Regions from separate parts of the Streptomyces sp. NPDC029292 genome, predicted to be linked through region 3. Evidence: riboswitches for the same ligand, from Rfam matches in the RefSeq annotation. Region 3 holds a riboswitch; each other region holds the start of a gene.
The links. Region 3 has a riboswitch for cobalamin ahead of ACZ4WS_RS07685 (ribonucleoside-diphosphate reductase subunit alpha). Riboswitches for the same ligand answer to the same signal wherever they lie in the genome.

Region 1: it holds a riboswitch for cobalamin, as region 3 does, so the genes downstream of both, ACZ4WS_RS26625 (CbtB domain-containing protein) here and ACZ4WS_RS07685 (ribonucleoside-diphosphate reductase subunit alpha) in region 3, are expected to answer to the same signal.
Region 2: it holds a riboswitch for cobalamin, as region 3 does, so the genes downstream of both, nicT (Nickel transporter NicT) here and ACZ4WS_RS07685 (ribonucleoside-diphosphate reductase subunit alpha) in region 3, are expected to answer to the same signal.

What each region holds. Positions count from the first base shown of each region.
Region 1 is NZ_JBVHXR010000013.1:33,339-37,465, reverse strand. It holds gene ACZ4WS_RS26655 (ABC transporter permease) at 1-120, opposite strand, end outside; gene ACZ4WS_RS26650 (ABC transporter ATP-binding protein) at 80-1,105, opposite strand; gene ACZ4WS_RS26645 (MarR family winged helix-turn-helix transcriptional regulator) at 1,102-1,557, opposite strand; gene ACZ4WS_RS26640 (LysR substrate-binding domain-containing protein) at 1,604-2,026, opposite strand; partial or broken gene ACZ4WS_RS26635 (MBL fold metallo-hydrolase) at 2,032-2,139, shown strand; gene ACZ4WS_RS26630 (CbtA family protein) at 2,316-3,080, opposite strand; gene ACZ4WS_RS26625 (CbtB domain-containing protein) at 3,106-3,327, opposite strand; cobalamin riboswitch at 3,365-3,528, opposite strand; gene ACZ4WS_RS26620 (histidine phosphatase family protein) at 3,629-4,127, shown strand, end outside.
Region 2 is NZ_JBVHXR010000004.1:5,413-9,539, forward strand. It holds gene ACZ4WS_RS11175 (hypothetical protein) at 54-635, shown strand; gene ACZ4WS_RS11180 (YcnI family copper-binding membrane protein) at 666-1,406, shown strand; gene nicT (Nickel transporter NicT) at 1,435-2,538, opposite strand; cobalamin riboswitch at 2,567-2,820, opposite strand; gene ACZ4WS_RS11190 (helix-turn-helix domain-containing protein) at 2,901-3,260, shown strand; gene ACZ4WS_RS11195 (Cys-Gln thioester bond-forming surface protein) at 3,387-4,127, opposite strand, start outside.
Region 3 is NZ_JBVHXR010000002.1:616,714-620,840, reverse strand. It holds gene ACZ4WS_RS07705 (CstA-like transporter-associated (seleno)protein) at 1-57, shown strand, start outside; gene ACZ4WS_RS07700 (DUF3311 domain-containing protein) at 206-469, shown strand; gene mctP (monocarboxylate uptake permease MctP) at 466-2,076, shown strand; gene ACZ4WS_RS07690 (GNAT family N-acetyltransferase) at 2,248-2,754, shown strand; cobalamin riboswitch at 2,817-2,957, shown strand; gene ACZ4WS_RS07685 (ribonucleoside-diphosphate reductase subunit alpha) at 3,091-4,127, shown strand, end outside.

The DNA of each region.
Region 1 (4,127 bases), on a different contig from region 3:
CCGGGCGGGCAGCACCTTCCAGCCGCTGCGGGCCCGGGGCGGCACGAGGAGCAGGTCGAGGCCGGCCGGGTGGACGCGGTCAGCCGACACGGGACGCGGTACGGCGGGTGCTTCGGACATCGCTGAAGTCTCCTGACTTGTCGTCGAGGCCGCTGCCGGCGATGTCGCGGAAGACGTCTTCCAGCGTGGGCAGTTCACCGTTCTTCGCGGTGCCGCGCCGCTCGCCGAGGCCGGCCCTCAGCTCGTCGGGGGTACCGAGGGCGCGGACGCGGCCCCGGTGCATCAGCGCGACCCGGTCGCAGTACTGATCGGCCTCGTCCATGTAGTGGGTCGTCACCAGGACGGTCATCCCGGTGGCCGCGCGTACGGCGTTGATGTGCTCCCACACGCTCGTCCGGGCGATCGGGTCGAGGCCGATGGTCGGCTCGTCGAGGATCAGCAGCCGGGGAGCGCTCACCAGTGCCTGGGCGAGTTCGAGGCGGCGGACCATGCCTCCGGAGTACGTCTTGGCGAGGCGGTCGGCCGCGTCGGTGAGGTCGACCGCCGCCAGCGCCTGGCCGACACGCGCCGCGCGCTCCCGGCGGGAGACGTCGAAGACGCGGGCGAACAGGGCCACGTTCTCCCGGCCGGTGAGTCCGGAGTCGGCGGAGAGCTGCTGCGGCACGTAGCCCAACAGGCGGCGTACCGCCATGCGTTCGCGCGTGGCGTCGTGCCCGAACACGCGGACCATGCCGGCCGGGACCGGCAGGAGCGTGGTGATGCAGCGGATCGCCGTGGTCTTGCCCGCGCCGTTGGGCCCGAGCAGTCCGAACACCTCGCCGTCACGGACGGAGAGATCGAGCCCGTCGACCGCGGTCGTCTCACCGAAGGCGTAGGCGAGGCCGGCGCAGGTGACGGCGTCCGTTCCGGTACGGGTCGATTCGGACTCTCCATCGGAGACAGCCACCGCGGTACCGGTCACGGCGCGCTGTCCATCGGCGGCGCTCGTCGCCGAAGCCCCGCCTTCCGGGTCGTCCCTCCCGGTACCGGTGTTCGTGCTCGGTCCCTCGGTGTTCACGCTTCCCGGATCGGCGGGGTCTCCCCCGCCGGTCGTGTACCGCATCATGTCTCCTCGGCCTCCTCGTGCAGGTTCGCCGCCAGCTTGCGCAGGGCCGGAAGGGCCGCCTCCAGTGCCGCTCGGTCGGCCTCGTCGAGACGGGTCAGCTGGCCGCGTACCAGGGCCGCGCGCCGCTGCTGCCAGTCCCGCAGCCGTGCCTCGGCCGCCGGTGTCGGCAGCAGTCGCGCGGCCCGCCGGTCGGCCGGGTCCGTCTCGCGGATCAGATAGCCGTCTCGCACCAGCTGGTTGACCAGCGTCGAGACCGAATTGCCCGCCAGATAGAGCTCCTTGGCGGCCTCCGACACACCGATGCCCGGGCGGGCCACGACCAGGCGCAGCAGGTCGACCTCGGCGCCGCGCAGCCGCGGGGCGGTCATGCCGCTGCGCAGCCGCCGCCGGATCAGCCGCTGCACTCCGGCCAAGGTGTCGGCCAAGGCCTCGGGAAAGCTCTCTGACTCCACACCTCCAGAATAGCTCTGTATCAGAGGTATTTCGGGAAAGGCAGAGTCAAGAGGATGCAAGCAGAAGGCCGGGCGATCCCCCGACGCCGGCTGCTCCTCCCCCAAGCCCTCGGCACGGCAGGCGTCGAGGATCCGGTCGTACCAGCCCGGGGCGTGGGCCCGCGGAAGGCACCCGATCGTGGCCGGACAGCTCGCCGAGCGCGACCTCGGGCATGCGGGCCAGGGGCGAGGTGCGGGGCAGGACGACTCCGAGATCCACCGAGACCTCCGGACCGAGCCGGAGTCCGGTGGCGTCCACGGGCTGGTGGACGAGCCCGACGTCGAGTCCGCCGGAGGCGAGCAGCCGCAGCTGTTCCTCGGCGGTGACCTCGTGCAGGTCGACGGAGAGGCCCGGGGAGCGCTCCGCGCAGGCGGCCAGCAGCGCGGACAGTACGGCGGCCGTGGTGTCGGGCGGCACGCCCGCGCGCAGCGGACCCAAGGCTCCGTCCCATCTCCGACCTGCCGGAGGGCGACACGCTCGCCTACCAGGTGACGGTCGGGAGCGGCGGCCCTTCGGCGTTCCTGATGGGCGCCAGCGACTTCCCCATTGCCGTCCGGTACACCGTCGCGGACACGGCGTACCGTGTCCTGCTCGCCCCGCGTGCTGTGTGCCGCGGTCGGTGCGGACAGCCGCGGTCGGCAGCCGCGCTCAGGGGTGCGGCGATCCGAAGGCCCCGACGAGAATCGGGGCCTTCGGATGAACTGCCGGGGTGACGTTCTCAGCGCGGTACAGGCGTTGCCCGCGTACCGGCTCCGCGCTCCTCGGCAGCGTCCGTCCGAGGGGACAGCACCCGCTCCGCCAGGAAGCCGAAGACAAGACCGAAGGCAGTCCACAGGGTCAGCTGTATGGCGAGGGCCGCAAGGCGGAACTGCCAGAGCAGAGTGGCGGAGAAGTCCTTCGGGACCTCATTGACGGCCGGCAGGAACGCGTAAGCCAGACCGATGGCGAGGACGAAGAACGCGCCCGCGGCCGGCGTCGCGTTCCAGTTGCCCAGGCGCGGCGCGAGGCGCTTGCCCAGGATGACGGTCGCGACGGCGAGCAGCACGCTGAGCACCATCATCAGGAAGTACAAGGTGGTGCGCTTGCCGATGGTGTCGGGGTCGCCGACGGACGGCGGATTGGCCGGGTACTTCAGGAACGGCACGACATAGACGGCGACCAGGCCCGCGGCCGACAGGAGCAGCGCGCTCGCGCGCGGTCCGAAGCGGCCGATCCTTCCGAGCGCGAAGCAGTACGCGAGGGCGGTGATTCCTCCGAAAGCGACCCCGTAGACGAGGACACCGGTGGCCAGGCCGCCCGTGGACTGCATCGTGCGGGTGACGGCTTCCACGCCGTGCTCGTGCGAGTGCGCCTCCTCATAGGCGATCGCCGAGTCCACGCGCGGCTCACCCAGGAAGTAGGCGACGACCAGGGCGAGCAGGCCCGCGGCGAGACCCGCGAGCATGCCACGCACCAGGAGATTTCTGACAATTGCGGAATTCATGAGCTCGTACGCTTCCTTGTCGCCGTCAGTGGCAGGGGAAGCCGAGCAGGTGGCGGCCGTCGTGGACCCACTCGTGGACGTTCTCGCCGGACACGAGTGAGGTGGCGCCCTGTTCGGCGCCGACGAAATAGAGCAGAACCAGCATCAGAATGCCGAAGAAGACCGCCCAAGGGACGATCGCGCCGATCGGCAGCTTGGCGGGAACGGCAGTGGGTGTAACGGTCGGCTGAGCGACGGACTGCGCCATGGGGCAGAACCTCCTGGGGAACTCGCGTCCCATCTCGGTGGTGCACAGGACGACGGCCGCGGGTCTGACTTGCTCGACCTTCACCACCCCTGGCGGGAGCGGTTCTTGCTGGGCTTACAGTGGCGCGACCGTGCCGGATTCCCACCGGACTTCCGCCGAACCGTCGTCAATATCGTCGAGACCGTACCGCGAAGCGGGAATGCCGCCAAGGGCGCACGGTGCGCTGGGGGGGGCGCACCGTGCGCCGACCCGCGCCTCAGTTTCCAGACCTGACAAGAGTTTTGAGCACGAGAGTGGACGTATGACGAGCCGAGTGATCTTGATCTCAGCCGCGATCAGTGCGGCGCTGCGGGAGGCCCGCTTCGACGACGGGTGCGCTCTCGATGCCCTGGGGGCCGCGCGTGCCCGGTCGGCTGCGGGAACGCTTCCAGCGGCCGACCGTGCGTTGGCGTCGCCCACCGCGCGCTGCCGGGAGACCTCCGACGCACTCGGCCTCGATGCCCTGCCCGTGCCCGAACTGTCCGGACTCGCCATGGGGCGCTGGCAGGGCCGGACCCTCGACGAGGTTGGCGCCAAGGAGCCGGACGAACTCGCCACCTGGCTGACGGACCCGACGGCTGCCCCGCACGGCGGCGAGTCAGTGAGCCAGCTCTGCGCCCGCGTCGCGCTCTGGCTGGAGACGGCCGGGCAGACCTCCGGCCGGACGATCGCCGTCGTGGAGCCGGAGATCGTCCGAGCCGCGGTGATACGGACACTGGGCGCCCCCGAGTTGGGCTTCTGGCGAATCGACGTACCGCCCC
Region 2 (4,127 bases), on a different contig from region 3:
GCTCCCGCGAACCTTCGACGGCCGCTCGCCGCCCATGGCAGTATCTGGGCTCCATGAGTGCGTCCCTGGCAGTACGGATCCTGCGCGCGGCGGTGTTCGCCGCGTTCTGCGTGCTGCTGGCCGCCGGGGGCCACGGGCTGGCGACGGGCGAGATGCCGCCGTTGTGGGCGGACGGAGTCGGGTTCCTCGCCGTCTTCGCGGCCGGCTGTCTGCTGGGCGGCAGGGAGCGGTCCCTCGTCGGGATAGGTGGCGGGATGCTGGCCGCACAGGCCGCGCTCCATCTCGGGTTCGAGGCGGCCCGGCCGCAGATGGCGATGGCCATGCACGGAGCGCACATGACGCACCCGCATGCGATGACGCCCCACGCCACGGCCGCCCATGTGGCGGCCGCTCTTCTCGCCACCTGGTGGCTGCGGCGCGGCGAGGCCGCGCTGTGGTCCCTGCTGCGGTGGGCCGTGACGCTCGTGCCGGGGCTCGCGGCGTGGTGGCGGGTGCGCACGGGACCCTCTCACGCGCGGGCGCACGGGGATGCCGTATGCCGGAACACCGTTGTGCCGCGGCCGCTTCGGCAGGTGCTGCTGCGGCACGCCGTCTCCCGTCGGGGACCGCCGGCCGGGCTCTCGTACACGCCCTGACCGCATCCACACCAGTACGGAGTTCCCCTGATGTCCCCGACAAGCACCACCCTGCGCCGGGCCGGCCTCGTCGCCGCCCTCACCACGGCCGGCGTCCTGACCGCCGCGGGCGCGGCCTTCGCGCATGTGACGGTCCACCCCGAGAGCTACGCCAAGGGGGCCACGGACGGTGTCTTGACCTTCCGCGTCCCCAACGAGGAGGACACCGCCAGCACCACGAAGGTGCAGGTCTTCCTGCCCACCGACCACCCGGTCCTGGGTGTCCTGGTCACTCCGCAGTCGGGCTGGACCGCGAAGGTGACGACCACCAAGCTCAAGACCCCCCTCAAGACGGACGACGGCACGATCACCGACGCCGTCTCCGAGATCACCTGGACCGGCGGCAGGATCCGCCACGGCGAGTTCCAGGACTTCAACGTCGCCTTCGGCCAACTGCCCGACGACGTCGACCAGCTGAGCTTCAAGACGCTGCAGACCTACTCGGACGGCAATGTCGCCCGCTGGATCGAGGAGGCTCAGAAGGGCGGGGCGGAGCCGGAGAACCCGGCGCCGGTCCTCACGCTCACGGCCAAGTCCGCGGGGGAGACCGGCGGTGCCGAGGGCTCCGGTTCGGCCTCGTCCTCGGCTTCGCCCGCGAACAGCTCGGCAGCGAGCAGTAAGAGCAGTGACTCGACTGCTCGCGGCCTGGGCATCGCGGGCCTGGTCGTGGGCGTCCTCGGCCTGATCGCGGCCGGATTCGCCCTCGCGCGCGCCCGGAGCGCCCGCTCCTAGCCTGCGTGCGGCTGCCGCCCCGCCGGTCTCAACTTCCGTCGGCGGGGCGGACCGCCCACCGCTGCTCGACCTTGGCCAGCCGCCAGTACGCCACCGCCGCCGCCCAGACGACCACGAACAGGCCGACGATGATGTACCCGACCTTGTCCAGATCGAGCCCCGCGATCCAGCCGGTCACCGCGTCGCGCAGGTCGAACTTGTCGTGCAGCACGCCCACCAGCTCGATCGTGCCGATGAAGAAGGCCACCGCGATGGACAGGCCGGTGATGGTGAGGTTGTAGAAGACCTTCCGCACCGGGTTGGAGAAGGCCCACTGGTAGGCGAAGTTCATGAAGGTGCCGTCCAGCGTGTCGAACAGGCTCATCCCCGCCGCGAACAGCAACGGCAGGCACAGGATCGCGTACCAGGGCAGCCCGGCCGCGGCGCCGCTGCCCGCCATCACCATCAGCGTGACCTCGGTGGCGGTGTCGAAGCCGAGCCCGAAGAGGAAGCCCAGCGGGAACATCTGCCCGGGCCGCGTGATGGACTTCGTGAACCGGCCCAGGATGCGGTTCATGAACCCCCGGGAATCCAGGTGCTGTTCGAGCTCGGCCTCGTCGTACGTACCGGCCCGCATGGCCCGGAAGACCCGCAGGATGCCGAAGAGCGCGACGAGGTTGAGGGCGGCGATCAGGTAGAGGAAGGACCCGGAGATCATGGTGCCCATGACTCCGAGCACCTGGTGCGTACTGGATCCCTCGTTCATGATCCGCCCGGCCAGCTGGGTGCCTCCGGCGATGAGTGCGGCGAGGACGACCACCACACTGGAGTGCCCGAGGGCGAACCAGAAGCCCACCGACACCGGCCGCTTGCCGTCGGCCATCAGCTTGCGTGTCGTGTTGTCGATCGCGGCGATGTGGTCGGCATCGAAGGCATGCCGCATGCCCAGGGTGTACGCGGTGACGCCGAGACCGATGCCGAACGCCTTGGAGCCGACCTCGTAGTGCTCCGGGACGACGAGCAGGAACAGGATGCCGAACGCGACGACGTGCAGCGCGGCTATCACGGCCAGGAGTACGGCGGTTCGGACGGTGTCCTCGCGCCGCCAGCGGAATCCGGCGGCGGGTGGGGACGACTGCGTGGGCAGGGTCATATGGTCACGCTCCAGCACCTCGTGGATCACTTCGTGAGATGCCGTGGCCGGTCTCCTGGCTGACGGGGGTCCGCACCGTCCCGCCTTCCCGGCCGCCGTGTGGCGACCAGTGGCCGAAGTGGGACGGGGCGCCTCAAGTCACTTCGTGCGCAGGTGAATTCACCACGCATGTATCTGATCTGAGGCCCGATCACAGTGGCGAGGGCCGCTCCGGCCTGGGCCCCTTCGAGGATGAAGAGGCCGTCACCGGTCTTCCCGAACACCACGGCCCATCAACCGTAGAGGCGGCCGGGCTCCCCTGCAAAGCTGCATACCTGCGCAGGTATTGAAGATCACATAACGGCGCCTGCGAAGATGAGCTCATGCACCTCGTCCCCGCCGAGCGCGCCGACCGCCGGACCATCGACGGCCACCGCGTCTGCGACGCCGTCGCAGCCATCGGTGAGCCCGGGCACGTACGCACCTGGGCCGACCGCTTCTCCCTCCTCGCCGACCCGCGTCGCCTCGCCCTTCTGCTGGCCCTGCACCGGGCCGGCCCGCTTGCCGTCTCCGACCTCGCCATCGCCACCGGCATGAACGACCCCGCCGTCTCTCAGGCCCTGCGTCTGCTCCGTACGGCCGGGGTCGTCGAGGGCGACAAGGACGGGCGGGTCGTGCGCTACCGGGTGACCGACGGGCCGACCACCGCACTCCTCGAGCACTGCGTGTCCGACGGGGGCTGAGCCGCCCCGGGCGCGGGAGCCGGGAAGGCGGCGGCCCCGGACGCCTGGGGCGGGCCGGGGCCGCGGGCTCACGGAGTTTCCGTGGTGCGCTCACTCACTGTTGAGTTGCCAAGGTGCGGTTGTTGCTCAGTCCTGCGCCGGTGCCTTCTTCTTGCGGACGAGGAACACCGCCGCGCCGCCGATCACGACGAGGGCGATGGCGATGCCCGCGATGATCGGGGTCGCGCCGGAGCTGCCGGTCTCGGCGAGGTCGGTGCCTCCGGTGGAGGTGCCGCCCACCGACGCCGGGCTCTCACCGACCGTCTGGGTCGTGACGTCGCCGGCGCTGCCCTGTGTCTTGCAGTCGAGCATGCCGGTGAACCGCTTCTCGAAGCCGTTCGGACCCTTGATGGTGAAGTCGTACGCCTGGTCCTCCTGCAGCGGGATCGTCACCGTCTGGGACTTGCCCGCCGCGATGGTGTGCTCGCTCCCCATCAGCTCGAAGGTGAACGCCTCGTCACCTTCGTTGGCCGCCGTGATGTCCACGCCGCCCTTGGCGCAGTTCTTCTCGGCCGACAGGGCCGGTATCGCGCCCTTCTTGGCCCAGTTCGCGGTCGCCGCCGCGGAAACCGTCGACTCGCTGGAGCCCGCGAGGATCTGTGTCTGGCTGCGGGTCTCCGAGGCGAAGGCGCGGCCGACCGGCACGGTCGTGGACGCCTGCACCGTCAGTGAGGCAGACCCGTTCGCGCTGTCCTTCGGCACGTCGAAGTAGATGCGGCTGCCGTCGGCCGCGGAGGTGATCGCCTTGCCGTCCTTGTCGACGATCTTCACTCCGCCGGCGGCGGCGTCCGCGGGCGGCGTCACCGTCACGCTGTCCGCGTTGGTGTG
Region 3 (4,127 bases):
CGGGCGCGCACGGACCGCCAGGAGAAGGATCCCCGACAAGGATTCCGCTGCTGTTGAGAGCGGATATGCGGATATGCGCAGGTCGTTGCGGACCGATATACGGACGGGGGGTTCCGCTTGCGCGACGCCGTCCCCTAGATTGCCTGCGCGTTACACAGGTGATCAGTGATCACGTAAGTGATCAGCGAGGGGACGGAGCCGCCGTATGTCAGATGTGCCTGAAGTGAAGCCACCGGTGGTGACACCGGTCCGCGTCGTGATCGCCCTCTGCCTGCTCGCCCCGTTCGTGGCGATGCTGTGGGTCGGCTCGTACGCGAAGACCGATCCGGCCTTCATCGGTATCCCGTTCTTCTACTGGTACCAGATGCTGTGGGTGCTCATCTCCACGGCGCTCACGATGACCGCGTACAAGCTGTGGCAGCGTGACCAGCGCGCCCGCGTTTCCGCGAGGGGCGGTGCCGCATCATGAAGGACGGCGTGAACGGCGTCGCGCTCGCCGTCTTCATCTTCTTCTTCCTGGCCGTCACGGTCATGGGCTTCCTGGCCGCGCGCTGGCGCAGGGCCGACGACGAGCAGAGCCTCGACGAATGGGGCCTGGGCGGACGGTCGTTCGGCACCTGGATCACCTGGTTCCTGCTCGGCGGCGACCTCTACACGGCGTACACCTTCGTCGCCGTGCCGGCCGCCGTCTACGCGGCGGGCGCGGCGGGCTTCTTCGCGGTGCCGTACACGATCCTGGTCTACCCGCTGATCTTCACGTTCCTCCCCCGCCTGTGGTCGGTCTCGCACAAGCACGGGTACGTGACGACGTCGGACTTCGTGCGCGGCCGCTTCGGCTCCAAGGGCCTGTCCCTCGCCGTGGCCGTCACCGGCATCCTGGCCACCATGCCCTACATCGCGCTCCAACTGGTCGGCATCCAGGCCGTCCTGGACGTGATGGGCGTCGGCGGCGGCGAGAACACCAACTGGTTCGTCAAGGACCTCCCCCTCCTCATCGCCTTCGGCGTACTGGCCGCGTACACCTACTCCTCGGGTCTCCGCGCCCCCGCCCTGATCGCGTTCGTGAAGGACACCCTGATCTACATCGTGATCGCGGTGGCCATCATCTACATCCCGATCAAGCTGGGCGGCTTCGACGAGATCTTCAAGGCGGCGAGCGACAAGTACACGGCGGCCGGCGTGGGCGGAGTCGTCCCCCCCGAGGCGGGCCAATGGACGTACGCCACCCTCGCACTCGGCTCGGCGCTCGCACTGTTCATGTACCCGCACTCGATCACGGCGACGCTGTCCAGCCGCAGCCGTGACGTCATCCGCCGCAACACCACGATTCTCCCCCTGTACTCGCTCATGCTGGGCCTGCTCGCCCTGCTCGGGTTCATGGCGATCGCGGCCGGAGTGAAGGTCACCAACGGCCAGCTCGCCATCCCCCAGCTCTTCGAGACCATGTTCCCGGACTGGTTCGCGGGCGTGGCCTTCGCCGCCATCGGTATCGGCGCACTCGTCCCCGCGGCCATCATGTCCATCGCAGCCGCGAACCTCTTCACCCGCAACATCTACAAGGACTTCATCAAGCCGGACGCCACGCCCGCCCAGGAGACCAAGGTCTCCAAGCTGGTCTCGCTCCTGGTGAAGGTCGGCGCGCTGATCTTCGTCCTCACCATGGACAAGACGGTCGCCATCAACTTCCAGCTCCTGGGCGGCATCTGGATCCTGCAGACCTTCCCGGCCCTGGTCGGCGGCCTGTTCACCCGCTGGTTCCACCGCTGGGCCCTCCTCGCCGGCTGGGCCGTCGGCATGCTCTACGGCACGCTCGCCGCGTACGGGGTCGCCTCCCCGACCCAGAAGCACTTCGGCGGCAGCTCGAAGGAGATCCCCGGCATCGGGGAGATCGGCTACATCGGCCTCACGGCGTTCGTCCTGAACGTGGTCGTGACCGTCGTCCTCACCTTCGCCTTCCGCGCGTTCAAGGCCCCGGAGGGCGTCGACGAGACGTCTCCGGAGGACTACACGGCGGACGCGGGCGACCCTGGCGTCGAGGTGGAGCTCCCGCCGGCCACGGCCGGGGCGACCCACTAGGCGGGCACCACCGCCCCGCCCCGCCCCCTCAAACGCCGGAGGAGCTGATTTTCAGCCCCTCCGGCGTTTGAGGAGCGGGGTCTGGGGCGGAGCCCCAGGACGGGACGGGCAGGGGCGGAGGGGGCGAAAATCCGGCGGCCCGCCACCGCTCCCCTGATGCACACTCCCCGGATGGACATCCTCATCCGACGGGCGCAGCCCGAGGAATACCCCACCCTCGGTGAGATCACCGCCCAGGCCTACCTCGATGACGGCCTGCTCGACTTCGGGGAGAGCGACGAGTACCTGGGCGAACTGCGGGACGTTGCGAAGCGGGCCGCCGCGGCCGACGTACTCGTCGCCGTCGACGGGAACCGCGTACTCGGCGGCGTCACCTTCGTACCCCAAGGCGGCCCCATGGCCGACATAGCCCGCCCCGGCGAAGCCGAGATCCGCATGCTCGCGGTAGCGCGCGAGGCCCGCGGCAGAGGCACCGGCGAGGCCCTCGTCCGCGCCTGCGTGGACCGCGCACGGGCCACGGACGGCTGCGTACGCGTCGTGCTGTCCACCCAGCGCACCATGCACACCGCCCACCGCATCTACGAGCGCCTCGGCTTCACCCGCGCCCCCGAGCGCGACTGGAACCCGATCCCGCACCTGGACGACATCCTGCTGCTCACCTATGGGTTGACACTCTGACACCCTCCGAAGCCGACACGACACAACATGTGGGGGTGCCACCGCAGCCCGGCACAAGATGTATGCTCATGCTCGCTGTCGCCGCAGGGGAATCCGGTGCGAATCCGGAACTGTCCCGCAACGGTGTACTTGTGCGTATCCGCCCCCAGGGCGAGCCGCGTACGAGAGTCAGTCCGAGGACCTGCCGACAGCGCGCCCCGGCCATCCGGCCCGGGTGACATGACGTCCGGGCCTCGCGGAATGGGCCGGTGGACGCGGCGCACCGCTGCCAAAAGCGTGCGCTCGTGTGCCCCGCCGCCCCCGCAAGGCCCCGTGCCGAGCGAGGGAGAGCCCCACGTGACCATCGCGCCAGCCGATCCGGCCTCAGCTTCAGCGACGCAGGCCCCGGTGGAGACGGACGGTCCCGGTACCGCGCTGCTGCGGACCCTGACCGACCTCACCGCCGACCTCCCCGACGCCGACCCCGGCCGGGTCGCCGCCGCCGCGCTGCGCGGCCGGTCCGCGCGCGCGGACGAGACGGAGCTGCGCGAGCTGGCCACCGAGGCGGCCGCGGGCCTGATCTCCGAGGACCCCGCCTACTCCCGGCTGGCAGCCAGGCTGCTGACGATCAGCATCGCGGCGGAGGCCGCCTCACAGGGCGTCACGTCCTTCTCCGAGTCGGTCGCCGTCGGCCACCGCGAGGGCCTCATCGCGGACCGCACGGCCGAGTTCGTACGCCTGCACACGGCCCGCCTGGACGCGCTCATCGCCGCCTCCTTCGCTGAGGGTGCCGACGACCGCTTCGGCTACTTCGGTCTGCGCACTCTGCACAGCCGCTATCTGCTGCGGCACCCGATCACCCGGCACGTGATCGAGACGCCCCAGCACTTCATACTGCGGGTGGCGTCCGGTCTCGCCGAGGACGACACGGCCCATTCCGTGGACGAAGTCGCGGCCCTCTACGGGCTCATGAGCCGCCTCGACTACCTCCCCTCCTCCCCCACACTCTTCAACTCCGGTACGCGGCACCCCCAGATGTCGTCCTGCTACCTCCTCGACTCCCCGCTGGACGAGCTGGACTCCATCTACGACCGCTACCACCAGGTCGCGCGCCTCTCGAAGCACGCGGGCGGCATCGGACTCTCGTACTCCCGGATCCGGTCGCGCGGTTCGCTGATCCGCGGCACCAACGGGCACTCCAACGGCATCGTCCCGTTCCTGAAGACCCTCGACGCCTCGGTCGCCGCGGTGAACCAGGGTGGCCGGCGCAAGGGCGCGGCCGCGGTCTACCTGGAGACCTGGCACTCCGACATCGAGGAGTTCCTGGAGCTGCGCGACAACACCGGCGAGGACGCCCGGCGTACGCACAACCTGAACCTCGCGCACTGGATCCC